4 regions of the Aminobacter sp. MET-1 genome follow, and region 3 is predicted to be linked to each of the others. Evidence: predicted binding sites of a transcription regulator. Region 3 holds the regulator's gene; each other region holds the start of a gene.
What was found. Region 3 encodes LexA, which represses DNA repair genes until DNA is damaged. Its sites were predicted from a motif close to TGTTCNNNNTGTGTTCNG; they were not measured.
Positions count from the first base shown of each region.

Region 1: the regulator LexA is predicted to act here: its motif matches at 3,416-3,433, upstream of dinB (DNA polymerase IV).
Region 2: the regulator LexA is predicted to act here: its motif matches at 2,837-2,854, upstream of NDO48_RS20090 (ATP-dependent helicase).
Region 4: the regulator LexA is predicted to act here: its motif matches at 4,494-4,511, upstream of NDO48_RS18225 (PA0069 family radical SAM protein).

Region 1 covers NZ_JAMSHL010000008.1:68,789-76,481, forward strand. The annotation lists gene queA (tRNA preQ1(34) S-adenosylmethionine ribosyltransferase-isomerase QueA) at 1-1,009, shown strand, start outside; gene tgt (tRNA guanosine(34) transglycosylase Tgt) at 1,006-2,142, shown strand; gene dinB (DNA polymerase IV) at 2,144-3,391, opposite strand; gene NDO48_RS13510 (threo-3-hydroxy-L-aspartate ammonia-lyase) at 3,537-4,511, shown strand; gene NDO48_RS13515 (class I SAM-dependent methyltransferase) at 4,688-5,449, shown strand; gene NDO48_RS13520 (ABC-F family ATP-binding cassette domain-containing protein) at 5,577-7,169, shown strand; gene NDO48_RS13525 (acetolactate synthase large subunit) at 7,266-7,693, shown strand, end outside.
Region 2 covers NZ_JAMSHL010000015.1:87,915-95,607, forward strand. The annotation lists gene NDO48_RS20085 (DUF4173 domain-containing protein) at 1-12, opposite strand, end outside; gene NDO48_RS20090 (ATP-dependent helicase) at 298-2,796, opposite strand; gene NDO48_RS20095 (glyoxalase superfamily protein) at 3,062-3,604, shown strand; gene NDO48_RS20100 (dienelactone hydrolase family protein) at 3,743-4,621, shown strand; gene NDO48_RS20105 (DUF2780 domain-containing protein) at 4,702-5,130, opposite strand; gene NDO48_RS20110 (hypothetical protein) at 5,142-5,840, opposite strand; gene NDO48_RS20115 (hypothetical protein) at 6,084-6,281, opposite strand; gene NDO48_RS20120 (thioesterase family protein) at 6,439-6,918, opposite strand; gene NDO48_RS20125 (FAD-binding oxidoreductase) at 7,035-7,693, shown strand, end outside.
Region 3 covers NZ_JAMSHL010000005.1:330,220-337,912, reverse strand. The annotation lists gene NDO48_RS10320 (peptidylprolyl isomerase) at 1-972, shown strand, start outside; gene trpD (anthranilate phosphoribosyltransferase) at 969-1,979, shown strand; gene trpC (indole-3-glycerol phosphate synthase TrpC) at 1,984-2,796, shown strand; gene moaC (cyclic pyranopterin monophosphate synthase MoaC) at 2,798-3,280, shown strand; gene glp (gephyrin-like molybdotransferase Glp) at 3,281-4,486, shown strand; gene lexA (transcriptional repressor LexA) at 4,594-5,310, shown strand; gene NDO48_RS10290 (ComEC/Rec2 family competence protein) at 5,485-7,693, opposite strand, start outside.
Region 4 covers NZ_JAMSHL010000013.1:46,229-53,921, reverse strand. The annotation lists gene NDO48_RS18255 (AtpZ/AtpI family protein) at 1-90, shown strand, start outside; gene NDO48_RS18250 (F0F1 ATP synthase subunit A) at 130-879, shown strand; gene NDO48_RS18245 (F0F1 ATP synthase subunit C) at 943-1,167, shown strand; gene NDO48_RS18240 (F0F1 ATP synthase subunit B) at 1,231-1,833, shown strand; gene NDO48_RS18235 (F0F1 ATP synthase subunit B) at 1,844-2,323, shown strand; gene NDO48_RS18230 (ribonuclease HII) at 2,495-3,145, opposite strand; gene NDO48_RS18225 (PA0069 family radical SAM protein) at 3,269-4,423, opposite strand; gene NDO48_RS18220 (glycosyltransferase) at 4,569-5,078, shown strand; gene moaB (molybdenum cofactor biosynthesis protein B) at 5,080-5,628, opposite strand; gene NDO48_RS18210 (4-(cytidine 5'-diphospho)-2-C-methyl-D-erythritol kinase) at 5,625-6,503, opposite strand; gene NDO48_RS18205 (hypothetical protein) at 6,513-6,698, opposite strand; gene NDO48_RS18200 (S49 family peptidase) at 6,786-7,652, opposite strand.

The sequences.
Region 1 (7,693 bases), on a different contig from region 3:
CGACACGGCGCGGCTGCTCAGCGTGCGCCCAGGCGAAGCGCTGGCTGATCTGTCGGTGCGCGACCTGCCGTCGTTACTCGAGCCCGGCGACGTGCTTGTTCTCAACGACACGCGCGTCATCCCGGCTCAGCTCAAGGGCCGTCGGGTGCGCGGCGAGGCTGTCGCCCATGTCGACGCGACGCTGCACATGCGCACTGCGCCTGACCGCTGGTTGGCGTTCATGCGGCCGGGCAAGCGGGTGGCGGTCGGCGACCGCATCCAGTTCGGTCACGACGCCGAGGCTTGCATGCTCGGGCAGCTGGACGCCAGCGTGATCGAAAAAGGCGAGGGAGGCGAGGCGCTTCTGGCCTTCGATCTCGCCGGACCAGCGCTGGACGAGGCGCTGCATGCCGTCGGCCACATTCCGCTGCCGCCCTATATCGCCTCCAAGCGCGATGATGACGAGCGCGACCGCAAGGATTATCAGACCGTCTATGCCCGCGAAGAGGGCGCGGTCGCAGCGCCCACTGCCGGCCTGCATTTCACACCCGAGCTGTTTGCGGCGCTCGAGGCACTCGGTATCGAAAAGCAGTTCGTGACGCTGCATGTCGGCGCCGGCACCTTTTTGCCCGTGAAGGCCGACGATACCGCCGAGCACAAGATGCATGCCGAGATCGGCCATGTCTCGGCCGAGACCGCGGCCGCATTGAATGCGGCGCGGGCGCGGGGCAACAAGGTGGTCGCCGTCGGCACCACCTCGCTGCGCCTGATGGAGAGTGCGGCGCGCGCCGACGGCACGCTGGCCGCCTGGTCAGGCCCGACAGACATCTTCATCACGCCCGGTTACCGCTTCAAATTCGTCGATGCGCTGATGACCAATTTCCATCTGCCGCGCTCGACGCTGTTCATGCTGGTCTCGGCCTTTGCCGGGCTGGAGCGCATGCACGAAGTCTATGCACATGCCATTTCGAACGGCTACCGCTTCTATTCCTACGGCGACTCCAGCCTGCTGTTCAGGGACGACCGATGAGTTCTGAGTTCACCTTCAAGCTGCTCGCGACCGACAGCAAGGCGCGGCGTGGCGAAATCACCATGCCGCGCGGCACCATCCGTACTCCGGCTTTCATGCCTGTGGGCACCGGCGGCACTGTCAAAGCGATGTATATGGACCAGGTGCGCGGCGTTGGCGCCGATATCATCCTGGGCAACACCTATCATCTGATGCTGCGCCCCGGCGCGGAACGCGTGGCCAAACTCGGCGGCCTGCATGATTTTGCACTCTGGCCGCATCCGATCCTGACCGATTCCGGCGGTTTTCAGGTGATGTCGCTGTCGAAGCTGCGCAAGATCAGCGAAAAGGGCGTGACCTTCCGCTCGCATATCGATGGTGCGCCTTATGAGATGTCGCCGGAGCGCTCGATCGAGATTCAGGGCCTGCTCGATTCCGACATCCAGATGCAACTCGACGAATGCACCGCATTGCCGTCGACGCCCAAGGAAATCCAGCGCGCCATGGAGCTGTCGCTGCGCTGGGCCGAACGCTGCAAGACGGCTTTCGGCGACCAGCCCGGCAAGGCGATGTTCGGCATCGTTCAGGGCGGCGACATTCCCGACATGCGCGTGCGCTCGGCGCAGGCACTGAAGGCGCTCGACCTCAAGGGATATGCCGTCGGCGGCTTGGCGGTCGGCGAACCGCAGGAGGTGATGCTCGACATGCTCGACATCACCTGTCCGGAACTGCCGGCCGAGAAGCCGCGCTATCTGATGGGCGTCGGCACCCCTGACGACATCATCAAATCGGTGGCGCGCGGCATCGACATGTTCGACTGCGTGATGCCGACCCGTGCCGGGCGTCACGGCCTTGCCTACACCCGTCGCGGCAAGGTGAATTTGCGCAACGCCCGCCACGCCGACGATCCGCGTCCGCTGGACGAAGAGAGCGATTGCCCGGCCGCGCGCGACTATAGCCGTGCCTACCTGCACCACTTGGTGAAGTCGGGCGAGTCGTTGGGCGCGATGCTTCTGACCTGGAACAACCTGTCCTATTACCAGCATCTGATGAGCGAAATCCGCGCCTCGATCGAGGCCGGGCGCTTTGCCGATCGGACCGCCGAGATCAGCGAAGGCTGGGCGCGGGGCGATGTACCGCTGCGCAAAGGCTGAGCTAAAGCTCCTTTTCGGCGAGTTCGCGGAAGGCATCGGGCACCGAGCCTGCGCGTCCGAGTGCCACCGAGGCGTATCCGACTGCTCCCCAGCCGAAACGTTCGCGGATGGCGTCCATGGCGCGGTCGGCGCCCCAGCGCGCCTGGCCCTTTTGCGTGCCCGGCCGGTGCTTGTCGTCGGCGAGGCCCAGCGGCAGTTCGAGCTGCAGGCCCGAATGTTCCTCCAGATGCGAGACCGAGATTGCCAAGAGCGAGATGGTGCGTTCGCCGGGATATTGGGCAAGTACGCCGCGCACCAGTTCCTCCGCGATTTCGGAGATCATCGCGGTGGCGGAAATCGGTGCGTCCAAGGTGATCGACCGCGTCACCGAACGCAGATCCGCAAAGCGGACGCGGGCGGTAACGGTGCGCCCTGGGCGCGACTTGGCGCGGAGGCGCGAGGCGACGCGGTCGGCGAGATGGCGCAGGGCGGGGATGTAGATTTCGGGTCGTGCCAGCTTCATGCCGAGCGCCGACTGGGCGCCGGCGGAATGGGCGCGGCGATGCGGCTGGAGACGGCGCGGATCGCGGTTCCAGGCAAGTGCCGATAGTTTTTCGCCCGCGGCAGGGCCGAGCAGGCGTTCCAACACCTGCCGGTTGGAATTGGCCAACTGGCCGATGGTGGTGATGCCGGCATCAGCCAGGCGCTTTTCGGTCGCCGGACCGACGCCCCACATCAGGCCGACGGGCAGTCCGTGCAGGAAGGCGATTTCGGTGCCTTCACCGACCAGGACAAGGCCGTCGGGTTTGGCGACCTGCGAGGCGATCTTGGCGAGATGTTTGGTGCGGGCGACGCCGACCGAGATCGGCAGGCCGAGCTCGGTGCGAACCCTGTGTCGGATCTCTTGCGCAATCTCCTCTGGCGAACCGAAGAGATGGGTGCAGCCGGCGACATCGGCGAAGGCTTCGTCGATGGAGATGCGCTCGACGACAGGCGTGAAATCGCCAAGCACCGCAATCGCTGCGTCTCCCAGCCGCTGGTATTCCCTGAAATTGCCGCCGACGAAGATCAGCCCGGGGCACAGTTCACGGGCGCGGCGGCCCGGCATGCCGCCACGGACGCCGAAGGCCTTGGCCTCGTAAGACGCGGCGAGCACCACCCCACCGCCGACGGCAACGGGTTTGCCCAGCAAGCTCGGGTCGAGCAGCTGCTCGACCGACGCATAGAAGGCGTCGAGGTCGGCATGCAGGATGGTGGCTGCGCTTTCCATGGGGGCGCTCTGGTGAAAATGAATTGGAACATAAAGAGAACGCGCGCACGAAAAGTCAAGCGCTGGCGCAAGCGGTGACGCCTGGTGCGGGCTTATAGAAACAGTTGGTCTCGACTATGGTGCTGCGCGATCCAAGGAGAATCTCATGACCGTCTCGCCGCGCGTTCCGACTTTCGAAGACGTCAAGGTTGCGGCTTCGCGCATTGCCGGCCACGCGCATCGGACGCCGGTGCTGAGTTCGCGTACAGCCAATGCCAAGGTTGGCGGCGAGCTGTTCTTCAAGGCGGAGAATTTGCAACGGGCTGGCGCCTTCAAGTTTCGCGGCGCCTACAATGCGGTTTCGGCGCTGTCATCAGAAGCCAGGCAAAAGGGTGTCGTCGCCTATTCCTCCGGCAATCATGCGCAAGCGCTCGCATATGCAGCAACGCTCCTCGGCGCGCCGTCGGTCATCGTGATGCCCAAGGATGCACCAGAGATCAAGGTCGCAGCAACCAGGGGCTATGGCGCGGAGGTGGTGTTCTTCGACCGTTACACTGACGATCGCGAGGCGATCGCGCGGGGCATCTCGGAGGCGCGCGGTATGACCATGATTCCACCCTTCGATCACCCAGACATCATTGCTGGCCAGGGCACGGCGGCACTGGAACTGATCGACGAAGTCGGGCAACTCGACATCCTCATCGCCCCGCTCGGCGGTGGTGGCCTGCTTGCCGGCTGCGCGCTGAGTGCCAAGGCGCTGGCTCCAAGCTGCCGCGTCATCGGCGTCGAGCCGGAGGCAGGCAATGATGGCCAGCAATCGTTGCGCAAGGGCGAGGTGGTGCGCATCGCGCCGCCCAAGTCGATCGCCGACGGGGCGCTGACCACTTTTGTCGGCGACAACAATTTCCCGATCCTGCAGGCCAAGGTCGACGATATTGTCACCGTCAGCGATGCGCAGCTTGTGTCGACGATGCGCTTCTTTGCCGAACGCATGAAGGTGATCGTCGAGCCGACCGGCTGCCTGGGGGCGGCTGCAGCGCTCAACGGTGTCATCGACTGCGCAGGCAAGCGCGTCGGCATCGTGCTCAGCGGCGGCAATGTCGACCTGAAGGCGCTGAGTGGGTTTTTCGCACAGGCCTGATATCCGGCCGGAGCCTGTAATTTCTCATGTCGCAAGACGTGGTGTCCAGGCCACAGCCAAAGCGCAAAGCTCCGCTCTGAAGATTTCGTGGCTGGACGCGGCAAGCAAGTCAAGCCTATGGCGCAGCTGTGCTCGGCCTCGTGAAGGTCGGCGAAAATTGCCAGGGACAATCGTGGATGAACAACAGATACGGAACGCTTGCTTCCTGGGTCTACAATCTCGACAAGCCTGTCGGCCGCTCTTTCGGCGATATCGAATATTATCGCGAACGTCTTTCTGAATGCACGGGCCCGCTGCTGGAGCCTGCCGTCGGCAATGGCCGGTTCTTCGTGCCGATGCTGGAGGCCGGCCTGGATATCTGGGGCTTTGATCCGTCGGAGGAAATGCTCGGCCATTGCCGCACGGCTTGCGCGGAGCGTTCGCTCGATGAGGCGCGGCTGAGCCGCGGGACGTTCGAGAACTTCAGCTGCGAGCGCAGGTTCGCGGTGATCGTCGTGCCGCTGGGCTCGTTCCAACTGATCACCGATGTGGCTGCGGCGAAGGCTACATTGCGGCGGTTCTTCGATCATCTGGTGCCCGGTGGCAGGCTGATGATCGACCTCGATGCCATCGGCGGCTTCCTGGGTGAGGGCGGCCGGGTGCGTAGCTGGAACACGGGGAAAGGCGACCTGCTGACGCTGACCGACACGCGTGTTTCGACCGACTACGTCGCGCAGACGACGGTGACGCATTTGCGCTACGAGCTATGGAAGGACATCAAGCTCGTCGACACCGAGCTCGAGCTGTTCAGCCTGCGCTGGTGGGGCGTCGAGGAGTTCGCCATGGCTCTGCGCGAGGCGGGTTTCGTCGATGTCGTTGCCTCGGGTGACTATCGCTACGGGCAGGCGCCGGCCAAGGGCTGTGACACGATCAGCTTCGAGGCGGGCCGGCCGGAATGAATTCAGTGGCTTGAACCTTTGCGGCAGCTCGACTATTTAGCGGCCATCAGCAATTTCAACAGGATGTGTGCATCAATGGATTTTGACCCGACAGCAACGCCGAACCGCTTTGCCATTGGGGAATTCCATGCCTGCATCAATCTCTCTGTCGAATATTTCCTGGTCCACGCCTGACGGCCGGATACTTCTTTCTGATCTATCGCTGAATTTCGAGGCCGGCCGCTCGGGGCTTGTCGGACGCAACGGCGTCGGCAAGTCGACGTTGCTGCATCTGATATCTGGCTCCCTGCAACCGCAGGCCGGCAAGGTGTCGGTCAGCGGGACGCTGGGACTGCTGCGCCAGGCGGCGCAGGTATCTGCTGGCGAAACCGTGGCCGACCTCTTCGGCGTTTCGACAGGGCTGGACCTGCTGCGCCGGGCCGAGGCCGGACTTGCAGATGTCGATGAACTCGCCGATGCGGACTGGACGCTGGAGGCGCGCATTGGGGCGGCACTGGCCCGCGTCGGGCTGAGCGCCGAACCCGACACCGGGCTTTCAGCACTTTCAGGCGGGCAGCGCACACGCGCCGGGCTTGCGGCGCTGATCTTCGGCGAGCCCGACTTCATCCTGCTCGACGAGCCGACCAACAATCTCGACCGCGACGGGCGGGCGGCGGTGATCGACCTGCTGGCCGGCTGGCGCGGCGGCGCCATTGTCGTCAGCCACGACCGCGAGTTGCTCGACACGATGGACGCCATCGTCGAGCTGACGTCGCTGGGGACGACACGCTATGGCGGCAACTGGAGCCATTATCGCGAATGCAAGGCGATAGAGCTGGTCACAGCTGAGCACGATCTGGTCGATGCCGAAAGGCGGGTATCGGAGATTGCCCAGAAGGCCCAGGCGACGGCGGAACGCAAGGCGCGCAAGGACGGCACCGGCAAACGCAAGGCCGCTAAGGGCGACATGCCGCGCATCCTGATGAACGGGCTAAAGAACCGCGCCGAGAACACTTCGGGTGAAAACATCCGCCTGACGGAGCGCCGGCGTGTCCAGGCGGAGGCGGATGCAGCGGCCGCCCGAGAGCGGATCGAGGTGCTGCAGCAGATCTCGCTGAAGCTGCCTTCGACGGGCCTGCCGTCGAGCAAGGCCGTGCTGCGGATCGGCGGGCTGTCGGCAGGCTACGAACCGGGAAAACCGGTCATCAGCGACTTCTCGCTTGATCTGACCGGGCCGGAGCGTGTTGCCGTCAGCGGCGGCAATGGATCGGGCAAGACCACGCTGCTCAGGGCGATCTCGGAAAAGCTCGAGCCGTGGGCAGGCAGCGTCTCCGTGCTGACCAGTTATGCCATGCTCGACCAGCAGGTCGGGCTGCTCGATGCCAAGGCTTCGATCTGTGACAACTTTCGGCGCATCAACCCCAAGGCGGACGAAAATGCCTGCCGGGCGGCGCTGGCTCGCTTCATGTTCCGTGCCGATGCGGCGCTGCAGATCGTGGGCAGTCTGAGCGGCGGGCAAATGCTGCGGTCAGGGCTTGCCTGCGTGCTCGGCGGCAAGTCGCCGCCGCCATTGCTGATCCTCGACGAGCCGACCAACCATCTGGATATCGAGTCAGTCGAGGCCGTGGAGGCGGGATTGCGAGCTTATGACGGGGCGTTGCTGGTGGTAAGCCACGACCAGGCGTTCCTCGACGCGATCGGCATCACCAGGCGGGTCGAGATTAAGCCTGCACCAACATGAGGTGAGCGGAGCCGGCTTGTGCCGTGTCGCTATCTGGCGAAGATGGGGCCGAATATTGGGGATGAGACGATGAGCGAAGCCGGGCGAACGACGCACGTGAATGGAGCCGACGTGCTGACTGACGTGCTTCTGCTCAACGGTGTCGATGTCTGCTTTGCCAATCCCGGCACGTCGGAGATGCATTTCGTGGCGGCACTCGACCGCAAGCCGCAGTTGCGCTGCATCCTCGGGCTGCACGAGAATGTCGTCACCGGTGCGGCCGACGGCTACGCCCGGATGACGGGCAGGCCGGCGGCCACGCTTTTGCATACGGGGCCGGGGCTGGCCAATGGCCTTGCCAACATGCACAACGCAAGGCGCGCCCGCACGCCTATGATCAACATCGTCGGCGACCACGCCTCCTACCATCTGCCGCTCGATGCGCCGTTGACCAGCGACATCGACGCCCTGGCGCGGCCGATGTCGAACTGGGTAAGGCGGGTGCGCGGCCCGGATGACGTCGGGCCAGCGGCGGAGGCGGCCTA
Region 2 (7,693 bases), on a different contig from region 3:
GGAGAGCTTCATGCGCTGCGCTCCATCTCGCCGGCCCGGCGTTCTGCCGATTTGACCCTGGAAAGCGGGATGACAACAGCGGGAACTTGGGGGCGGGCTTGATCAGCCAGCCACCAGGCTTCCGAGAGGAGCCTTACGGGCAGTTGCAGGGGCGTGCGGGCAGCGATGTCTGATGTCGTTTGCATGCGGCATGTGTGCCGCCGCATCGGGCGCGCATGGTGGCCGGAACGAGGAGATGTTCAGGAGTTTCGTGCAGGTTTCGTGCAGGGCGTCGTCGAATGGCAACGCGCCGGATGCTCACACCGGGTTCACGAACCCGTCCAGCACCTTTTTCTGGCCGGCCTTGTCGAAGTCGATGGTCAGCTTGTTGCCGTCGATGGCCGAGATGTTGCCGTTGCCGAATTTCTGGTGGAACACCCGGTCGCCGACCTTGAAGCGCGACGGTTCGGTGGCGACGGATTTTGCCACCAGTTCGCCGTCGATGGTGCGCCCCTTGACCGAGCCGCGGCCGGCGCCGAAGCCGGAATCGGTCTCGCCATAGCCGATGCGCTCGACCGAGTGGCCTGAGCGCGAGCCCCAATTGCGGTCGGTGGCCTCGGTGCGGTTCTGCTGCGCCCGCTGCCAGCCGGGCGTGGCATAGGTGTTGGAGAAGGATTTCTGGCCGACATCGTCGAAACGCGAGGCGCCATAGGGATTGCGGCTGCCGCCGCCATAGCCGCCATATGAATTGCCGGCATCCGCCACCTCGACATGCGCCTCGGGCAATTCGTCGAGGAAGCGCGAGGGGATCGTCGATTGCCACAGGCCGTGGATGCGGCGGTTGGAGACGAACCACAGATGCAGGTTCTTCTTGGCGCGGGTCAGGCCGACATAAGCAAGGCGGCGTTCTTCCTCGAGACCCGAGCGGCCGCCTTCGTCGAGCGCGCGCTGGTGCGGGAACAGGCCTTCCTCCCAGCCGGGCAGGAACACGGTCTCGAATTCGAGGCCCTTGGCCGAGTGCAGCGTCATGATCGAGACGGCGTCGAGCTGCTCGTCCTGCTCGGCGTCCATGACGAGCGCGACATGCTCGAGGAAGGAACGCAGCGACTCGTATTCCTCCATGGAGCGGATGAGCTCCTTGAGGTTTTCGAGCCTGCCCGGCGCTTCGGCCGAGCGGTCGTTCTTCCACATGTCGGTATAGCCGCTCTCTTCGAGAATGATCTCGGCGAGTTCGGTGTGCGGGGTGTTGTCGAGCGCCTTCTGCCAGCGTTCGAAATTGGCCGCGACCTCGCGAAGGGCGGCGCGCGGCTTGGGCTTGAGCTCATCGCTTTCGGCAAGCTGGGCGGCCGCCTGGAGCATCGGCATGCCGAGCGCGCGGGCGGTGTCGTGGATCTGACGAATGGTGGCTTCGCCGAGGCCGCGCTTGGGCACGTTGACAATGCGCTCGAAGGCGAGGTCGTCGGCCCCTTGGGCGACGACCCGGAAATAGGCCATGGCGTCGCGGATCTCCTGACGCTCGTAGAAGCGCGGGCCGCCGATGACGCGGTAGTTGAGGCCAAGCGTGACGAAGCGGTCTTCGAACTCGCGCATCTGGAACGAGGCGCGCACCAGGATCGCCATGTCGTTGAGATTGTGCTTCTGGCGCTGCAACTGCTCGATCGTCTCACCGACGGCGCGGGCCTCCTCCTCGGAATCCCATGCAGCGTGAACATTGACCTTGGCGTCGTCGGGATCGGCCTGTTCGGTGAACAGGGTCTTGCCGAGGCGACCCTCATTGTGGGCGATCAGATGGGCGGCAGCGCCCAGGATGTGGTCGGTCGAGCGATAGTTGCGCTCGAGCCGGATGACGACGGCGCCGGGAAAATCCTTGTCGAAGCGCAGGATGTTGTCGACCTCGGCGCCGCGCCAGCCATAGATGGACTGGTCGTCGTCGCCGACGCAGCAGACGTTCTTTTGCCCCGGAGCGCCGGTTTCCTGGGCCAGGAGGCGCAGCCACATATACTGGGCCGTGTTGGTGTCCTGGTACTCGTCGACCAGGATGTATTTGAAGCGCTTGTGGTATTCCTTGAGCACGTCAGGATAGGCGCGGAAAATGCGGATCGGGTGGCACAGAAGGTCGCCGAAATCGCAGGCGTTCAGCGTCTGCAACCGGTCCTGATAGGCCCTGTAGAGCTCGCGGCCCTTGCCATTGGCAAAGGAGCGGGCATCGCCCTCGGGAATCTCCGACGGGCCGAGGCCCTTGTTCTTCCAGCCATCGATCATCATGGCGAACTGGCGCGCCGGCCAGCGCTTGTCGTCGAGGCCTTCGGCCTGGATCAGCTGCTTGATCAGGCGGATGACGTCGTCGGTGTCCAAGATGGTGAAGTCGGAACGCAGGCCGGCCAGTTCAGCATGGCGGCGCAGCATCTTGACGCCGATGGAGTGGAAGGTGCCGAGCCACGGCATGCCTTCGACCGCTTCGCCGACAAGATGGCCGATGCGCTGCTTCATCTCGCGCGCCGCCTTGTTGGTGAAGGTGACGGCGAGGACCTGACTGGGATAGGCGCGGCCCTGGCTGAGGATATGGGCGATGCGGGTGGTGAGCACGCGCGTCTTGCCGGTGCCGGCGCCGGCGAGCACAAGAACCGGGCCCTCTGTCGTCTCGACGGCCTGGCGCTGCTCGGGGTTCAGGCCCTTGAGGTAATCGGGCGCCGATGGGGCCTGCCGTGCGGCCATGGCGCGCGCGGCGATACCGCTGGGCGCAGGCGTGCTGGCAGCCCGGGGCGGCATCCCGCCGGGCTCGTCGAAAAAGGGCATGTCGTCCGGAAAGTCTGACATTTGCCCCGAATGTAGTGATTCGGGGCGGAAAGGCCAGCCGCGTCTCTGTTTTGTTCTGGTTTTGCCGGGAAAAGCGACGGCATTGACCCCGCCGCTGCCGCCTTGCTAGCTTGCCACAAGGCTTGATGTGGCCGGCAGTCCGCGCCCCGACAAGGGTATGGCGAACACATCGGACGCTTCCGTCACTGATCCCGTGGGATGGTGAGAGCATCGGCAATGCGGGCACTGATGGGATTTCTCGCCACATCCAGAGGATCGGAAGATCATGCGAACCTATCGTGACGCAAAGGCGATGGCGAAAGCCATGCGCGAGGCGCTTGCCCAAAAGAACCTCGATGTCAGCCACAGCGAGGCGCTGGAAATCGTCGCCCGCCAATTCGGCGTCGACACCTGGAACATCCTGTCGAGCAAGCTGGACAAGGCGGAAGAGCCCACGGCCGGCGTTGTGAGTTTCACCCAGCCGGTGCCGATCTTCCGCATCTTCGACGAGGACAAAGCGAGGGGCTTTTATGAAGGCTTTCTCGACTGCACGATCGACTGGGAGCATCGCTTCCATCCCGGCGCGCCGCTCTACTGCCAGGTGTCGCGCGGAGGCTTGAGGCTGCACCTGTCGGAGCATTCCGGCGACGCCAGCCCCGGTGCGACGGCCGTCTGCTACATGAAGGGCGTCGAAGCCTTCCAGAAAGGGCTGATCGCCAAGAACTACAAATACAACCGGCCTGGCCTGGAGAAGCAGGAGTGGGGGCTGGAGTGCGAGGTGATCGACCCGTTCGGCAATCGCATCCGCTTCATGGAAAGCCAGGACTAGGCAGCTTTTGACCGGGCAGCTTTCGAAACGCGCCTGCGCTGCTTCGGCGCGGGCGCGCGGAACTTCACGCAACCGTGACACCAACTACAATTGCATACGCTACACTCGCCGCCTGAAGTCGAAGACAGGGAGCGAGACATGACAGGACCTGCCATCACCCAGGCAATGATCGATGCCTATGACGAATACACCCATCTGACGCTCGACCGGCGCGGCTTCATGGAGAAGCTGACCAGGCTGGCCGGTTCGGGGGCCGCAGCGGCCGTCATCGTGCCCATGCTTGCGGCCAACCAGGCGCGCGCGGCAATCGTCGCCGACGACGACAAGCGCTTGAAGGCCGAGGATATCGCCTATCCGGGCGCCACAGGCGAAATGAAGGGCTATCTGGTCCATCCCGCCGACCAGTCGGGCAAGCTGCCGGCGGTTATCGTCATCCACGAGAATCGCGGCCTGAACCCGCATATTCGCGACGTGGCGCGGCGCTTTGCGCTCGAAGGCTTCGTCGCGCTGGCTCCCGACTTCCTGTCGCCGCAGGGCGGAACACCTGCCGATGAGGACAAGGCGCGTGAGATGTTCGGCAAGATGGACGCGGCGCAGACAACCGCAAATGGCGTGGCGACGGTGGCCTTCCTCAAGGCCAATGAGCTGTCCAACGGCAAGGTCGGCGCGGTCGGATTCTGCTGGGGCGGCGGCCTGGTCAACACGCTGGCGGTCAATGCGCCGGAGCTTTCGGCCGGCGTCGCCTATTACGGCGCCCAACCCAAGGACGAGGCTGACATTGCCAGGATCAAGGCGGCGCTGATGCTGCATTATGCCGGCAAGGATGAGCGCATCAACGCGGGCATCGATGCCTACAAGGCGGCTCTGGAGAAAGCCGGCAAGGAGTTTCAGGTCTTCGTCTACGATGGCGCGCAGCATGCCTTCAACAACGACACGTCGGAAGCACGCTACGACAAGGCGGCGGCCGATCTCGCCTGGGGGCGGACGGTCGCGTTCCTGAAGGACAAGCTGGGATAGGGCGTTTTCCGCTTCGATCCTGAATCCCGTCCACGGAAAAGCCCGCGCACATGGCGCGGGCTTTTTCGTCTGGCTTGAAGTCAGAGCCCGAAATGCCCCTTGAGTGCGGGCACCGCCTCGACGAGGCCGTTGACGGCGGTGGGGCCGGCGGCAGTCTTGGCCTGGCTGATCAGGGTCTCGCCTGCCTGCTCGATCTGGCTCGTGTCGAGACCGAGCGATTGCAGCTGCGAGAAGCCGTTGACCATGGCGCCGGCTTTTTCGCCGAGCAGGCCGCCAAGCGCCGAGCTCAAGCTGCCGAACAGGCCGCCCTGGCCGCCGGAAGCAGCCATGACGTCGTTGTTGTGGGCGAGGTCGTCGGCGCCGGGTATCTTCGAGAAGATCCCGGCACTGGCCACCCCGCCGGACTCATGTTCGATCACCGAAAGCAGCATGCCGACAGCCTTCTCGGCTATCGCCGGATCGACGCCGATCTGGGTCGCTACGGAATCGACGATGTCCTGAGCATTCATGCCTTGCCTCCTTAGCCCTGGGCCTTCAGCTTGGCGTTGCACTGGCTCCAGAATTGCGGCCACTTGGCGCCTGCAGGCAGCGTGCCCGCGGACTTTTCGCTCTGCCATTCGGTCGAGCATTCATGGATGCGCTGACGGAAGGCGACTTCACCCGGCGACAGCGGCTTGCCGTTGGCCGAGGTGGCGGGCATGGCCTGCTTGGCCGAAGCGACGGTGGGTTCGGCCGGCATCGTGGCATCGGATTTGTCGTTCTTGATGCTGGCGCTGCAGCTTGACAGGAAGTCGGGCCACTTCTGGCTGCCGAGCGTGCCGGCCGTCTTGGCCGCCTGATATTGCTGGCTGCAGATCTGCTGGGTGGTCTGATGGCCGGCTGTGTTGCCTGAGGCGGCCGATGCGGACTTGGTGATTGCTGACTTGGTGGTGCTGGTGTTGGTGTTTGCCGGCGCCATGGCATTGGTCTGCTTCTTGGCGGGGGCGGTTGCGGGCGCTGCGTTTGTGTTCATCGCTGCGCTGCACTTGGACAGGAACTCAGGCCATTTCTCGCCATTCAGGGTGTTGGCCTTCTTGGCGGCCTGGTATTGCTGGCTGCAGGCCTTGGTGGTCGATTGCGCCGCCGACGGGTTGGCGGCGAAGCCTGGCGTGGCGAGCGCCACGAAGGCCACCCCCGTCAGGCCGAACGCACATGAAGTTACAAGCCTGGAAAAGCTCATTGTCTCGTCCTCCTTGCGGACAAAGCTGCGCCCCCCGGGACGAACCATCCGTCCCGACCAGAAACGAGCTCATGGAGGCATCGGAATGCGCCAGTGGATCGCCGGAGAATGGGCGAAGACGCTGCGTGCATGGCGAAGCCAGCGCAGCCATGCTTCGCCTCGATTGTGGCGGCACTCTCGGGGCCGCGGCACATGACAAAAATTTAATATTTCGGAAAGGTTAGGCCCTGCGCGGGCGCGAATTCAGGCGACGCCGCGCTTGGACCGCGCCTGGCGCAGGATGACCCGCCAGCGCAGCATCTCGATCGGGATCGGCTCGTTGTTGTTGGCGATCTCGAAGATCTCGTTGTTGAGGTTGCGGAGCGAACGCCAGAAGTCGTAGTCGCTGATGCGCGGATCGCAGGCGAGCTTGCTGGCAGTCGCTTCGATGTCAGTGTGCATGCCTTGCCTCAGAGACGTCCGGTGCCCGCCGCGACTCAACTTCGCCTGTGTGGAAGTGTCGGAGCGGGGCGCGGTCCAGGCAACGAACCGACGGCTGCAAAGCATGTTTATGAACAGGTAACGTTAATCCTGGCAGCCTGATGTGGCCGTCAGGCCACTATGCCGGCTTGCGCTTGATGCCGATCGAGCGGCCGGCCCGTTCGGGCATGGGCAGGGCCGCATGGGCGGCGCGCATGGCATCGAGATTGGCCATGATATCCCCAGGGAAGGGGGCGACCTTGGGGCCGGTCATGTCGACATGCAGCGCGAGATATTCCGATGTCGCCGCCAGCCAGCCATCGACATGGCGCAGCTCCTGATAGACGCGCAGGCGCTTGTCGTCATGGTCGAGCAGTTGGAAGGTCGCGGTGACCAGATGCTCGAGATGCAGCTCCTGCACGTAGCAGACATGGACTTCCGCCGTGTAGATGGTGAGTTTCCTGTCGCGGACGTAAGCTGCGCCCATGCCGAGCGCATCGAGCGCCTCGTCGCTGCAGCGGTCGAACAGCACGTTGTAGTAGGCCATGTTGAGATGGCCGTTATAGTCGATCCAGCCTTTCTCGATCTCCATGACGCTTGAGACGAATGGCACTGGCATGGACGATCCTCTTCGACTTGGCCTTTGGTGGCGCTGGACAAACCACCGATGCTGGCAGATTACCGGAGCATAAGATGCCGGCAAGGCGCCAGGCTGTTCCAATCGCGGAGGAAAACATGGCTCTGAGCGACCTGAGGGCGATGGTCCGGAACGAGGAGGGCATTGCCACGGCGCTCGGCATCCTCAAGCAGAAATTCGGCGAGCGCTTCCAGACCGGCCAGTCGATCCGCGAGCAGCACGGCCACACCACCACCTACCTGCCCAACCAGATGCCCGATGGCGTGATGTTTGCCGAAAGCACCGCAGATGTGCAGGACGTGGTGCGCGTCTGCGCGCAACATCGTGTGCCGGTGATTGCCTTCGGCACGGGCACGTCGCTGGAAGGTCATGTCAACGCGCCGGCCGGCGGCATCTCGGTTGATACGTCGCGAATGGACAAGATCCTGTCCGTCAATGCCGAAGACCTCGACTGTACGGTCGAGGCGGGGGTGACGCGCGAGGCGCTGAACACGCATCTGCGCGCCACCGGCCTGTTCTTCCCCATCGATCCTGGTGCCAATGCCAGCCTCGGCGGCATGGCTGCGACACGGGCATCGGGCACAAACGCGGTGCGCTACGGCACGATGCGCGAGAACGTGCTGTCGCTCAGGGCCGTCATGGCCGACGGCAGCGAGGTTACGACCTCGCATCGTGCCCGGAAGAGTTCGGCCGGTTACGACCTGACACGGCTTTTGGTGGGGTCGGAAGGCACGCTCGGCATCATCACCGAGGTGAC
Region 3 (7,693 bases):
GTCGCGCTCGGCACCGTCACCAAGGACGTTATCGCCGACAAGGCGGTTGCTGAAGCCGCTTTCGCGCTGCAGGCCAACCAGGTCAGCGACGTCATTCAGGGCGCCTTCGGACCGGTGCTGGTCCGCGTCAGTGAAGTGACACCCGAGACAACCAAGCCTCTGGATGAGGTCAAGGACCAGATCCGCAAGGACCTGGCCCTGGCGGAAGCCAATCGCATCCTGCTCGACGTGCACGATTCCTACGAAGACGCGCGCGCTGGAGGCGATTCCATGCAGTCGGCTGCCGACAAGCTGAAGCTCAAGGTCAACACCATCGAAGCGATCGACCGCGCCGGTCAGCGCCCTGACGGCACCGTCGTCAGCACCCTGCCGGACTCACGCAACCTGATCCAGGCCGTCTTCGAGGCGGAAGCCGGCATCGACAACCAGCCGCTCAACATCGGCACCAACGGCTTCGTGTTCTTCGAGGTCAACGGCATCACGCCTGCCCGTGATCGTACGCTCGACGAGGTCCACGACAAGGTTGTGGCCGACTGGACTGCCGCCGAGACGACAAAGCGCCTCAAGGACAAGGCCGACGAGCTGGCAAAGCGCCTCAAGGACGGTACCGACCTCGCCACCATCGCCTCCGAGCTCAATCTCGAGAAGCAGACCAAGCGCGGCTTGAAGCGCGAGGCCGATGACGCCGACTTCGGTCGCGAAGGTGCTGCCGCCATGTTCGAGATGGGCCAGGGCGGCACCGGCGTCGTGCCCTCGCCGACCGGCGACGGCCAGATCCTGTTCAAGATCGTCGAGGTGTTTGAGCCGGCCGGCGCCGATGCCAGCACGGTTCCGGCAGACGCGCAGAAGTCCTTCGCCACCGGCATGTCGGACGACCTGCTCGATCAGTTGGTGCAGCAACTGCAGGCCGAATACGGTGCAACCGTCAACCAGCAGGCCCTGGCCCGGGCAAGCACGGCACCGGCAAGATGAGCGCGCTGAAGCCCCATATCGCCAAGGTCGCAGCGGGAACGCCGCTCACCTTCGAGGAAGCACGCGATGCTTTCGACATCATCATGTCGGGCGAAGCGACGCCCGGCCAGATAGGCGGCTTCCTGATGGCGCTGCGCGTGCGCGGCGAAACCGTCAGCGAGATTTCGGGCGCCGTCGCCACGATGCGCGACAAGATGCTGCGCGTCGACGCACCTGCGGATGCCATCGACATCGTCGGCACCGGTGGTGACGGCTCGCACAGCGTCAACATCTCGACCGCATCGGCCTTCGTCATCGCCGGCGCGGGCGTGCCTGTGGCCAAACACGGCAATCGCGGCCTGTCGTCGCTGACAGGCGCTGCCGACGTGCTGACGGCGCTGGGCGTCAACATCGAGCTTACGCCCGAGGCCATCGGCCGATGCATCCACGAAGCAGGCGTCGGCTTCATGTTCGCGCCCGCGCATCATCCGGCAATGAAGCATGTCGGTGCGACACGCGTCGAACTCGGCACGCGCACCATCTTCAACCTGCTCGGCCCGCTCTCCAATCCGGCCGGCGTCGACCGCCAGCTCGTCGGCGTGTTCTCGCCCGAATGGATTGTTCCGGTCGCCGAGACGCTGAAGGAACTTGGCGCCGTCTCGACCTGGGTCGTTCATGGCGACGGCTATGACGAGATCACCACGACGGGCGAAACGCATGTCGCGGCCTTGGCCGACGGCAAGATCTCGACCTTCACGCTGACGCCCGAACAGGTCGGCCTCGCCAGGCACACGCGCGAAGAGCTGCGTGGCGGTGATTCCTCCTACAATGCGGCGGCATTGCGTGGCGTGATAGAGGGTGCCAAGGGTGCCTATCGCGACACGGTTCTGATGAATGCCGGCGCCGGCCTGGTTGTCGCCGGTAAGGTCGCAACCATTGGCGAAGGCATCAAGCTTGCCGCCGATGCGATCGACAGTGGCCGCGCCCGCGCCGTGCTCGACCGGCTGGTCGGCATCTCGAACGGATAGCACCATGGCCGACATCCTCCGCCGCATCGAAGCCTACAAGCGCGACGAGATCGCAGCTGCCAAGGCCCGCCTGCCGCTCGGCGAACTGCAGGCGCAGGCACGCGATGCCGACACGCCGCGCGGCTTCCTCAAGGCGCTGGAAGCCAAGCGCCGCGAGGGCCGTTTCGGGCTGATCGCCGAGATCAAGAAGGCGAGCCCGTCCAAGGGCTTGATCCGCGCCGATTTCGATCCGCCGTCGCTGGCTCAAGCCTATGCCGGGGGCGGCGCCGCCTGCCTTTCTGTCCTGACCGACACGCCGTCGTTCCAGGGCGCCCCGGAATTCCTCACCGCGGCGCGCAAGGCCTGCGCCCTGCCCGCGCTGCGCAAGGACTTCATGTTCGAGCCCTACCAGGTCTACGAAGCCCGTGCCTGGGGCGCGGACGCCATCCTGATAATCATGGCGAGCCTGAGCGACGACGATGCCAGCCGCCTCGAGGACACCGCCTTCGAGCTCGGCATGGATGCCCTGATCGAGGTGCATGACGAGGAAGAGACCGAGCGTGCGCTGAAGCTTGAATCGCGGCTCCTCGGCGTCAACAACCGTAACCTCAGGACCTTCGAGGTGAGCCTCACCACGTCGGAGCGGCTGGCGCCGATGGTGCCGGCGGATCGCGTTCTGGTCGGCGAAAGCGGCATCTTCACCCATGACGATTGTCTGCGGCTGGAGAAGTCGGGCATCGGCAGCTTCCTCGTCGGCGAAAGCCTGATGCGTCAGTCCGACGTGGCGGCAGCGACCCGCTTGCTGCTCGAAGGCGCGCAGCAAGCGGCCGGAGCCTGACATGGCAGCGGCGCTCACCCATATCGGTGCCGCGGGCGAAGCCAACATGGTCGATGTCGGCGACAAGGCCGAAACGACCCGCACGGCGATCGCCGAAGGCATGATCGCCATGCGGCCCGAGACGCTTGATCTAATCCTCTCCGGCAACGCCAAGAAGGGCGACGTGCTGGGCACAGCGCGCATTGCCGGCATCATGGCGGCCAAGCGCACGCATGAGCTGATCCCGCTCTGCCATCCGATCCTGCTGACCAAGGTGACGGTTGAGATCGAGCCGGACGAGACCCTGCCCGGCCTGCGCGTGACCGCACTTGCGCGCGTCACCGGCAAGACCGGCGTCGAGATGGAGGCGCTGACGGCTGCCTCAGTTGCCTGCCTGACCATCTACGACATGGCCAAGGCGGCCGACCGCGGCATGGTGATTTCAGGCATCCGGCTGATCGAAAAGACCGGCGGCAAGTCGGGCGACTTCAAGGCGACAGAATAGATGGCACTGCTGCCGGTCACCGAGGCTCTCGAACGCCTGCTTGAAGGTGCCGCACCCACCGGCACGGATCGGGTTACCCTGCACGAGGCAGCCGACCGCGTTCTGGCGGCACCGCTGTACGCCTTGCGCACCCAGCCGCCTTTCGACGCCTCCGCCATGGACGGCTATGCTGTCAGGGCAGCAGACATCGCCACGCTTCCGGCGAAACTTTCAGTCATCGGCCAGGCCCCGGCGGGACGACAATTCACCGGGACCGTCAGTACGGGACAGGCAGTGCGCATCTTCACCGGAGCGCCGGTTCCCGCGGGGGCGGACACCGTGGTGATCCAGGAAAACGCGCGTGATCTCGGCAATGGTGCGGTCGAAGTGCTGGAACCGACAGATCCCGGCCGCAACATTCGCCTCAGCGGCCTCGATTTCAGCGAAGGCGACCTCATCCTCGACGCCGGCCGCCTGCTCGATCCGGCAGCCCTCTCGCTGATCGCCTCCGCCAATCACCCCGACGTCCAGGTGGTGCGCGCACCACTGGTCGCGATCATCGCCACCGGCGACGAGCTTCTGCTGCCGGGTAGCACGCCCGGCCCCGACCAGATCATCTCGTCCAACGCCTATGGCGTCGCTGCAATTGCCCGCTCGATCGGCGCTCGTGTGCTCGACCTCGGCATAGCCGCCGACAGCACGGACGCCATCTCGGGGTTGGTCCAGAAAGCACTCGACGCCAAGGCCGATGTCATCGTCACACTGGGCGGTGCGTCCGTCGGCGACCACGACCTAGTGCATCGCGTGTTAACCGGCCTCGGCATGGATCTTTCGTTCTGGAAGATCGCCATGCGCCCCGGCAAACCGCTGATGTTTGGTCGCCTCGGCGCGACGCGCTGCGTCGGCCTGCCCGGCAATCCGGTCGCGAGCCTCATCTGCTCGCACATCTTCCTGAAGCCGCTGCTGGCAAAATTGGGCGGACGCTCTCACGTCGCCGACATCAGGGACGGTGTGCTCGATACGCCGATGCCGGCCAACGATCTGCGTCAGGATTTTGTCCGCGCTGTCGCACGCCAGACCCTTGATGGGCTCGTCGTCACGCCGTTTACGGTGCAGGATTCGTCCATGCTCCGGACGCTGGCCGACGCCAATTGCGCTGTTATCCGCGGCCCCTTTGCGGAACCGGCCGAATCCGGCAGTGCCTGCCGCGTGCTGATGCTGCGCTGAACAATCCCGCCGATAACCTTCACGAAATTTAAACAGTTGCGGAACACAACTGGAACAGATAGTGTTTGTTCCGGGTTTGTTTTTCTCGCGATTCCTTGGGGGCGGCGATGCTGACGCGCAAACAACATGAGCTTCTGCTGTTCATCCATGAGCGGTTGAAGGAGGCGGGCATCCCTCCATCCTTCGATGAAATGAAGGAAGCGCTCGACCTCGCCTCCAAGTCCGGCATCCATCGCCTGATCACCGCACTCGAGGAACGCGGCTTCATCCGCCGCCTGCCCAACAGGGCACGAGCGCTCGAAGTGCTGCGCCTGCCCGACTCGATTGCGCCCGGTCTCAACGCTGCCAGGAAGTTCTCGCCAAGCGTCATCGAAGGGTCGCTTGGCCGCAAGCCCGAGCCGTCGCGCCCGGCCGCTGCAAGCAACGACGACGATGCCGTGTCCGCCATTGCCATTCCAGTCATGGGACGGATCGCTGCGGGTGTGCCGATCGACGCGATCCAGCACCGGACACACACCATTTCGGTGCCGCCAGACATGATCATGGGCGGCGAGCACTATGCGCTTGAGGTCAAAGGCGACTCGATGATCGAGGCCGGCATTTTCGACGGCGACACTGTCATCATCCGGAATGCCAGTACCGCGAGCCCCGGCGAGATCGTCGTGGCCCTCGTCGACGACGAGGAGGCGACGCTGAAACGTTTCCGCCGCAAGGGCGCCTCGATCGCTCTGGAGGCAGCCAATCCCGCCTATGAGACCCGCATCTTCGGGCCAGACAGGGTCAAGGTGCAGGGCAAGCTCGTCGGGCTGATCCGCCGCTACTAGGGCAACTCCCAGAAGACGAAGCGTTTTCCGTCTCAAGTTGTGTAAGAGCAAAGACATTGAGCGTGGCCGCAATCCGAGGAGAGCGGAAATGGCGATGGTAGTCTTGAGATGCTTCGAGGCCGTATAGACCGCAGTTTCGAGCTTGCCGCATATGGCACGCTTGCCTGCGGTGGGCTATTCGGTCGTCGCGTTGTCTGGCTGTTTTCTCACCGCCTCTTGGCGATTGGGTGCAAGTCCCCTCGCCTCGCGGGAAAATTGGCGGTGCGCATGCCATGGCCGGTAGGGCTCGGTGATGGCATATTCGACCGATAGCACCGACGCGCCGCCCGCCACGACTGGCGTCAGATAGACCGCGGCGCTGCCCAGACGCGCCAGATCGCGCTTGGTCACTACGGTTGCGACCTGCCCGCCACAGACATCTCCAGCAGTCGCATCGTCGATGACGACGAGTGCAGCCGTTCGGCAGACTTGCCACGCCGCAGCAGCATTGGACGCGTGGACAACCGTCGCGCCGGATTGATGTCGAAGCGTGCACAAACCCGCGGAGCAGTGGAAGGCACTTGCGCCGGCGACGGTTTTGACGGCGTCCTCAGCTGGCGCAAGGCCTTTGGCCCGACCATTCGCAGGAAGGCTCTGCGGCGCGGCCCCAAAGCGTGGGCCATCGGCAGCCGGAGCTGCGGTCCCTCTGGTCTTCTCTGCATCCTGCGACGGCTTGCTAAGCTCTTCCACCGCCAACGCCCGCATCCAGTTGTCTGACGTGAACTGGTTTGGCCTTGGCCTGTTGACCGCGAGCTTGCCATCGTCGGTGGCGACGCCGACGAGGCGTCCATCTTCGGCCACGAGCACATCCGGCGACGGCGCGACGCCGATGACGAGCACGCCGGCCACGACGAATGGCACTGCGGCAAGGCGCAGCCAGGTCGTCGCCGTCGCAGCGACGACAAGGGCTATTGTCACCAGCACGACCGACCAGGTCGATACCAGCCCGACGGCGTCCAGCGGCGAGCGGTCGGAAATCCATTCGGCCATGGCGATCATGACGCGCAAACCGGCGCCCATGACATCGAGGAACGGCCCATCCAGTCCGAAGGGCATGGCTAGGCTGGCGAACACCGCGAACGGCATCACCAGCACCGATACGACAGGCATGACCGCCAGATTGGCGACGAGGCTGAGCGGCGACACACGCTGGAAATGCCAGGCGCCGAACACTGCCGTGGCGACACCGGCGATGATGGAGGTAGCGACAAGGCCGACTGTGGCGTTGCGCCCCCAGTGCCAGGCACGCGACCACAATGTCATCTCGCCAACAGGCTGTGCCTGCTCCTCACGGCGCTCGGACCACCAGCCATAGGCCCCGACGAGTGCTGCGGTGGCGGCAAACGACATCTGGAAGCTCGGACCGACCACCTCATGCGGCGACACCAGAATGACGATGATGGCGGAAATGGCGAGATTGCGCATCGTCAGCGCAGCACGATCAAACAGCACCGCAGTCAACATCACGGCCAGCATGACGAAGCTGCGCTGGGCCGCCACCTCTCCGCCCGAGATGAACAGATAGGCGGCAATGCCGACCAGGGCGACGACGGCGGCGTATTTCTTGACGGGATGCCGCGATGCGAAATCCGGGAAGGCGGCAAAGCCAAGACGCATAAGGAACATCACCGTGCCGGCAACCATCGCCATATGCAGGCCGGAGATCGAGATGATGTGATAGAGCCCTGTTCGGCGGAGAGCCTCATTGACATCTTCGGGGATGCCGCCACGCACGCCGACCACAAGTGCTGCCGCGATCTCGCCTTCGGCACCGCCAATACGCTGGCGGATGCGCTCAGCAACTCGGTCACGGGCATTCGCCACCCAGGCCAACATACTTTGAGTTGGCGTCTGCTCTGTCGTCGAGGCCGCCAGATCTGGCCCCTTCATGAAGAACCCGCTTGCGCCGATGCCGTCGAAATAGCTCTCGAAGGAAAAGTCGTAGCTGCCGGGGCGCACCGGCCCCGATGGCGGCATGAGCCTGGCGTAGCCCTGCACCGTCGAGCCGGCGACCAGACCTTCAGGCGCTTGGCGGGCGACGAGCCTTACCCTATCGGGGGCAAAACGCAGCCTGGGTCTCGCGGTCGTAGCCACATCGATGGTAAGGCGCAGACGCCCCTTGTCGAGATGGTCGATGTCCACCACCCTCCCGCTCAGGGTGGTCGAAACCTCGGCGCCGAGCATCTTTGTAGCCATCCTCATGGTTTCAACCTTGGCGGCGACCAGGCCGAGCGCCATGCAGGCCCAGGCCGCTAGTCCGAGATGGACGATCCTGCGCGACCGGGCCAGCACGCAAAGCGCAAGCATGAGCCCGAACGCCGCCACGAGAGGCAGCAGCTCGGGC
Region 4 (7,693 bases), on a different contig from region 3:
GTACTGAATGTCCTGCGTTCGGCAGGGCTTGTTACAGATGCTGGCATCAGGCCGCCGGACGGGCGGTCGGACGACCAGGGCAAGAAGTAAGCAGCGCCGCAAGGCGCAATTTAGGCGAAGGGGGGCCACGTGGCCAACGATCCTATCCATCAGTTTCAGATTTCGAAATTGATTCCGATTGAGGTCGGAGGTCTCGACTTCTCCTTCACCAATTCGGCCGCTTTCATGGTTGCCACCGTCGTGGTCGCCAGCGCCTTCCTGTTCCTGACGACCACCAGCCGTGGCCTCGTTCCCGGCCGCCTGCAGTCGGTCTCGGAAATGAGTTATGAATTCGTGGCGTCGATGCTGAGAGATGCCGCGGGCTCCCAGGGCATGCGCTTCTTCCCGTTCGTCTTCTCGCTGTTCATGTTCGTGCTCGTTGCCAACATGCTCGGCCTGTTCCCTTACTTCTTCACCGTCACCAGCCAGATCATCGTCACTTTCGCGCTGGCGCTGCTGGTGATTGGTACCGTCATTGTCTACGGTTTCGCCAAGCATGGCTTCGGCTTCCTCAAGCTGTTCGTGCCGAGCGGCATTCCGGGCCTGCTGGTGCCGCTGGTCGTCATCATCGAAGTGATCTCGTTCCTGTCGCGTCCGGTCAGCCTCTCGGTTCGTCTGTTCGCCAACATGCTGGCCGGTCACATCACGCTGAAGGTCTTCGCCGGTTTCGTTACCTCACTGAGCGCCATGGGCGCCGTGGGTATCGCCGGCTCGGTCTTGCCGCTGTTCATGACCGTTGCAATCACCGGTCTCGAAGTGCTGGTCGCGTTCCTGCAAGCCTATGTCTTCGCAGTTCTGACCTGCATGTACCTCAACGACGCTGTCCATCCCGGGCACTGATCCAGATACGGCGGGCTCGCCCGTCGCATAACGAAATCAACAGTTCCAACAAGGAGTTTTAAAATGGACGCAGAAGCAGCAAAGTATCTCGGCGCCGGTCTGGCTTGTTTCGGCATGGCTGGTACGGCCCTCGGCCTCGGCAACATCTTCGGCAGCTACCTCTCGGGCGCCCTGCGCAACCCGTCGGCTGCTGACGGCCAGTTCGGCCGCCTGGTGTTCGGCTTCGCCGTGACCGAAGCTCTGGGCATCTTCTCGCTGCTCATCGCCCTGCTGCTGCTCTTCGCATAAGAGCCACGCTGACGATTGTGCCGGTCGCCACAGGCGGCCGGTCGGGTTGGACAGGGGAATGAGATGTTTGTGACACCGGGTTACGCCGAGGAAGTAGCGCCTGCGGCGGGAGATGCTCACACCACTGATGCCGGTGCCGCTCAGGCGCACACGGAAGCAGCTGGTGGGCACGGCGGCGGCGTTTTTCCGCCATTCGATTCTACGACCTATCCGTCGCAGATCCTTTGGCTCGCCATCACTTTCGGCCTGTTCTACCTCTTCCTGAAGAACGTCGTTCTGCCGCGTGTCGGCGGTACGCTGGAAGTTCGCCGTGATCGCATCGCCGGCGACCTCGATCAGGCCGCGCGGATGAAGTCCGAGGCGGACGCAGCGGTTGCTGCCTACGAGCAGGAACTGGCCCAGGCCAAGGGTAAGGCCAATTCCATTGGCCAGGAGGCCCGCGACGCGGCCAAGGCCGAAGCTGAAGGCAAGCGCAAGGAAGTCGAGGCCGGTCTCGAGCAGAAGCTCGCTGCCGCCGAGGCGCGCATCGCCACCATCAAGGCCAACGCCATGAAGGAAGTGGGCACCATCGCCGAGGACACCGCCCAGGCGATCGTCCAGGCGCTTGGCGCAGGCAAGGTCGAAAAGGCCGACATCGCCGCTGCCGTCAAGGCCGCAGGCAAGTAGGAGACAAGCGATGGACGCTACATTCTGGGCAACAGTCGCTCTGTTTCTCTTCGTTGCGCTGATCGTGTACCTGAAGGTGCCCGGCATGCTGGCGAAATCTCTCGACGGCCGTGCGGATCGCATCCGCGCCGAACTCGAGGATGCACGCAAGCTGCGTGAAGAAGCGCAGCAGCTGCTGGCCGAGTACCAGCGCAAGCGCAAGGAAGCGGAAAAGGAAGCAGCCGAAATCGTCGAGATCGCCAAGCGTGAAGCTGGCCTGCTCGCCGAAGAGGCGCATGCCAAGACCGAAGAATATGTCGCGCGCCGCACCGCGCTCGCCGAGCAGAAGATCGGCCAGGCAGAGCAGGAAGCGATCAACGAAGTCCGCGCCAACGCAGTGGACCTCGCCGTCGAAGCCGCCCGCCAGATTCTGGGCAGCAAGTTCGACGCCAAGACCAGCACCGACCGCTTTAAGAGCTCGGTCCAGGAAGTGAAGGCCAAGCTCAACTAAGTCGAGCTGGACTTACCCAATATGAGAAAGCCGCTGGAATTTCCGGCGGCTTTTTTGTTGGAGGAAACAATGAGCCGCCCTGCGGTCGCACCGGGGAAGTGTCACCAGCGATGAGACTGCGGCCCCGGGCTTGAAAAGATCTGCGCAACGGACCGCCGGCCGCGGACGGCGTCAGTCCTTGAACGGCGCGAAGGAGACGCGGTGGATGCGGATGGATGCGCCATGTTCGACGATCGCCGCGCGATGGCGTGCGGTCGCATAGCCCATGTGGATTTCGAAGCCGTAGCGATTATCGTTGGCGCCGCAGGCCGTCATCATCCGGTCGCGGGTAACCTTGGCGACGATGGACGCTGCGGCGATCGACTGCGAGCGCTGGTCGCCCTTAACCAGCGCCTTGCAGGTGCAGGCGAGGCCGGGAGGCACGTCGCGGCCGTCGGCGAGCGCCGATTGGGCAACGACCGGCAGTCCGGCGAGCGCGCGCCGCATGGCCTCGAGGCTGGCCTTGCGGATGTCGCTGCGGTCGATGCTGTCGGCCGAGACCGACGCCACTGCCACACCCAGCGCCTTGCTCAGGATCTCGTCGAACAATGCGTCGCGCTGGGCTGCGCTGAGACGCTTGGAATCGTCCAAGCCGGCAGGGATGTTGTCGGGGTCGAGCACGACCGCCGCAGCCACGACAGGGCCGGCGAGTGGGCCGCGCCCTGCTTCATCCATGCCGGCGCATGGCCACTGCCCGGCCTTCATCGCCTTTTGTTCGAAGGAGAAGTCGGGTTTCTCGACGATCTCGAAGAGGGGCGGAGAATCGGAACGCGGGCGAGCCATAGTGCGGCGATGCTCGCATCGGCTCCGATTCTCCGCAAGACCTTCCCGTCCGTATGGGGCGGCGGCTCGGGAAGGCACCGTCAGCTGGCCACGGGGGAGGCCGGACGGGATTCTCTTGTAGGGTCAGAGCAGCATCAACTGCTGCTGGTCTTTCGGGGCGGCCTTGAACAGGTCTGTCCTGAGCGGGGTGCGCTCGGAGTTGAGGCCAAGCCGTTTGGCGGCCATCTCGAAGCGGCGACCGATCTGCCAGGCATAGGGGCCCTTGCCGCGCATGCGCTTGCCCCATTCAGCGTCGTAGTCCTTGCCGTCGCGCATCGAGCGGATCAGCGACAGCACATGGCGATAGCTGTCGGGATAGTGGCGCAACAGCCAGTCCTTGAAGATCGGGCTGACTTCGAGCGGCAGGCGCAGGATGACGTAGCCGGCTCCGGTCGCACCGGCGGCGGCGGCCGAGTCGAGTATACGTTCGATCTCCTGGTCGGTCAGGCCGGGGATGATCGGCGCCACCATGACCGAGACGGGAATGCCGGCCTGCGACAGCTGGCGGATGGCTTCAAGCCGCCTGGTCGGTGTCGCCGCACGTGGTTCCATGGTGCGGGCAAGCAGCCGGTCCATCGTGGTGATCGACAGCGCCACCTTGGCGAGACCCTTCTCCGCCATGCGTGCCAGGATATCGATGTCCCTGGCCACGAGCGCCGACTTGGTGACGATGCCCACAGGATGGTTGCGCGCCTCCAGCACCTCGAGGACCTCGCGCATGATGCGCCAGTTCTTCTCGATCGGCTGGTAAGGATCGGTGTTGGTGCCGATGGCGATGGTGCGCGGCTGGTAGCCGTCCTTCGACAGCTCGCGGTCGAGCAGCTTTGCCGCATCGGGCTTGGCGAACAGCCGCGCCTCGAAGTCCAGTCCTGCCGACAGGCCCATGTAGCTGTGGGTTGGCCTGGCGAAGCAATAGACACAGCCGTGCTCGCAGCCGCGATAGGGATTGATCGAGCGGTCGAAGGAGATGTCGGGGGAGTCGTTGCGGGTGATGATGGTGCGCGGCTTTTCCACCTGCACTTCGGTCTTGAAAGGCGGCAGTTCTTCGATGGTGCTCCAGCCGTCGTCGAAGACATGACGCGTCGTCGGTTCGAAACGCCCGGAGGGGTTGACGCCGGAGCCACGTCCGCGCCGGCGCTCGTGATTGATGCGCAGGCCACTCTCTTCGATCATCGCGTTGGCCATTGTCGCGCCACCGCCTTTGAAAGCTGCGACATCGGCCCGTGCAATGGGTTCCATCTCATTGTCTCCCGGTGGGAATGGCCGGCCGTCGATTCGCCCGACATGAAACTATTCCTATTTCTTAAATGAGAACAAAGCAAGAACTTTGTCGTTTGCTCGACCGCGCTGGCGCATCGGCCTGCTTTCGGATATGCGGCTAGGGATGCTGAGCGTGCTGATCGAAACGCGAAACGACGAGGAAGCTCTGGCCCGGACGCTGGCGTCGCTGGTCGGCGGTGCCGTTGAGGGCGTCGTGCGCGAGGTGATCGTCTGCGATCAAGGCTCGACCGACCAGACCCACTATGTCGCCGAGCATGCCGGCTGCGTGTTCCTGGCCGAAGGTGGCATAAAGGCGGGTATCGCGCAGGCGAAGGGCGATTGGCTGCTTCTGCTCGAGCCAGGGGCGCGGCTGGCTGACGGCTGGACAGACGATGTCATGCGCCACACGGCCAAGCTGACGATGGGCGCGCGCTTCACCCGCGCGAAGGCGAGCAACAGGCCGTTGTGGCAGCGCATCACGTCGCGGCCCCGGGCGTTGGAGCAAGGGCTGGTCATCACTAGGAAGCAGGCGGCGATTCAGGCCCGCAATGGCGCGGATGCCGAGGGCATTGCACGCGGGCTGGCGATGAAGACGCTGGAAGCTGAAATCACCGTCGCTGCAGGGCGGAGATAGCTCAGGCTGACTTGGTGCCGCCGCGCCTAAGATGCTCGTCGAGGCGCGGCATGATCTCCACGAAATTGCACGGCATGTGGCGATAGTCGAGCTGCGGCTTGAGGATGCCGTCCCAGGCATCACGGCAGGCGCCGGGCGAGCCAGGCAGCACGAAGACGAAGGTGGCGTTGAGCACGCCGCCTGTGGCGCGTGACTGGATCGTCGACGTGCCGATCTTGTCGTAGGAAATGCGGTGGAAGACTTCGGAGAAGCCGTCCATGCGCTTCTCGAAGATCGGCTCCAGCGCCTCAGGCGTCACGTCGCGGCCGGTGAAGCCGGTGCCGCCTGTGGTGATGATGACGTCGATGTCCTTGTCTAACGACCATGTGGTGACGCGCTCTCGGATACTATCCTTGTCATCGGTGACGATGTCGCGTGCCCTCAGCACATGGCCCTCGGCCACGATGCGGTCGGCCAACGTCTGCCCCGACTTGTCGTCTGCGAGCGTGCGGGTGTCGGAGACGGTGAGCACGGCAATGCCGACGGGAATGAAGGCGCGGGGCTCGCTCATCGCCTTGGCTCCTGGATCATGGACTTGGTGGCGGCGGTGAACCAGCCGGGCTGCCTGCTGACGATTGCATTCGCAGCACGCTGGGCTGCCGCCTGGCTGGCGAAAATGCCGAAGCAGGTGGCGCCGGAGCCCGACATGCGGGCAAAGGCAGCGCCGCTCTGGCGCAGGGCATCGAGCGCTTCGCCGACCGCAGGCACGATCGACATGGCGGCCGGTTCGAGATCGTTGCGCGTCGCCGCGAACCATTCGAACATGTCGCAGGCATGCGTAAGGGCTGCGAGCGGCGGGTTGTCACGGCGGGTGAGCGCTCGGAAGACCTCAGGCGTGGATATGGCGATGCCGGGATTGACCAGTACCATCGGCAGGGCGGGGAAATCTTCTACCGGTTCGAGATGTTCGCCGATACCGCGCGCCATGAGCGGCCGTCCGGCAAGGCACATCGGCAGGTCGGCACCGAGCGGCAGGGCCAGCCGTGCAAGTTCGGCCTCGCCGACCGGGATACGCCAAAGCCTGGCGAGCGCCCGCAGCGTTGCGGCCGCATCGCTCGAGCCGCCGCCGATGCCCGAGGCGACCGGCAGGTTCTTTTCGAGCGCGATCGAAACGGGGCGGGCATGGCCGGGGAAAGCGGCGCGCAGGGCGTCGCGAGCTTTGAGCACCAGGTTGCCGCCGTCGAGCGGCACGTCCGATACAAAGCGGCCGTTGACGGCAAAGCTGTCTGTTTCACAGGTGGAAACTGCGATGCGGTCGCCCAGCTCGGCGAAGACGACAAGGCTCTCGAGCAAATGATAGCCGTCGTCACGCCTGCCAGTGACGTGCAAGGCGAGGTTGATCTTGGCCGGGGCGAATTCGGCGAGCGGCGCGGTGTTCAGCGTCACGGGCGGCCGTCAGTCCTTTTCAAGCCGGTATTCACCGGTCTTGGGATCCTTGACCAGCGTACCGTCCGTGCCCGACTGGCGCTGGCGCTCGTGGCGGCGGACCTTGGCGGTGACGCGTTCGGCCTCGCGGATGAAGGAGCGGTAGCCGTACCAGGCCACCACGACCACGAGCGCGAAGAAGATCAGTTGCGGCATGTCATTCTCCTCCCTTGGGTCGCCGGCGCCTGATGTGTCCGGCCGGGCAGGGATTTTCCGCGATCATAATCCGCGGTCCCTGCATTTTCAAAGGCCGAACCGGCCCCACAACGCGCGCTCTTCCGCCGCATCCACCATGCCCGCGGCGAACGCAGACGCGACATCGGGGCCGAGTGTTGGCGTCGACGAGCCGAACATGCCGAGTCGGCGTCCGAACAGGCCGCGCGGCGGGGTGATCAGCTTGAGTTCGGCCTTTGGGCCGTAGCGATCCTTGAGCACGGTGCGCATGTCGCCGAGGGAATCGACCAGGCCGAGTTCGAGGCCCTTCTTGCCCGACCAGAACAGGCCGGTGAACAGCTCCGGATCGTCGATGAGCTTCTTGCCCCGCCGCTCCTTGACCATGTCGATGAAGGTTTCGTGCACTTCGAGCTGCAGCTTCTTCAGCCGCTCGATGTCCTCGGCCTTCTCCGGCTTGAACGGGTCAAGCGTCGCCTTGTTTTCGCCCGCGGTATAGACGCGACGCTCGACGCCGATTTTCTTGATCAGCTCGGTGAAGCCGAATGACGACGAGATGACGCCGATGGAGCCGACGATGGACGAGGGGTCGGCGATGATCTCGTCGCCGGCGATCGCGATCATGTAGCCGCCTGATGCCGCCAGGTCCTCGACGAACACCAGCACCTTCTTGTTGTTCTCCGCCGCGAGATCGCGGATGCGCTTGTAGATCAGCCGCGCCTGAACCGGCGACCCGCCGGGCGAATTGATCGAGATGGCGACGGCCGGGCCGGGAATGGCAAAGGCCTTCTCGATCAGGCCGGCGGTGGAAGCCAAAGACAGGCTTGGTCGGAATTGGCTGCCGCCGGCCATGATCGCGCCCTGCAGGCGCAGGACGGGGATGGTGACGTCGCCAGAGCGCATCGACTTGGGCAGCAGGCGACGGAAAAATTTCTTCACAGCGTCACGTCTCCGATTCTGGAGCTCAATGCGTCCGAATG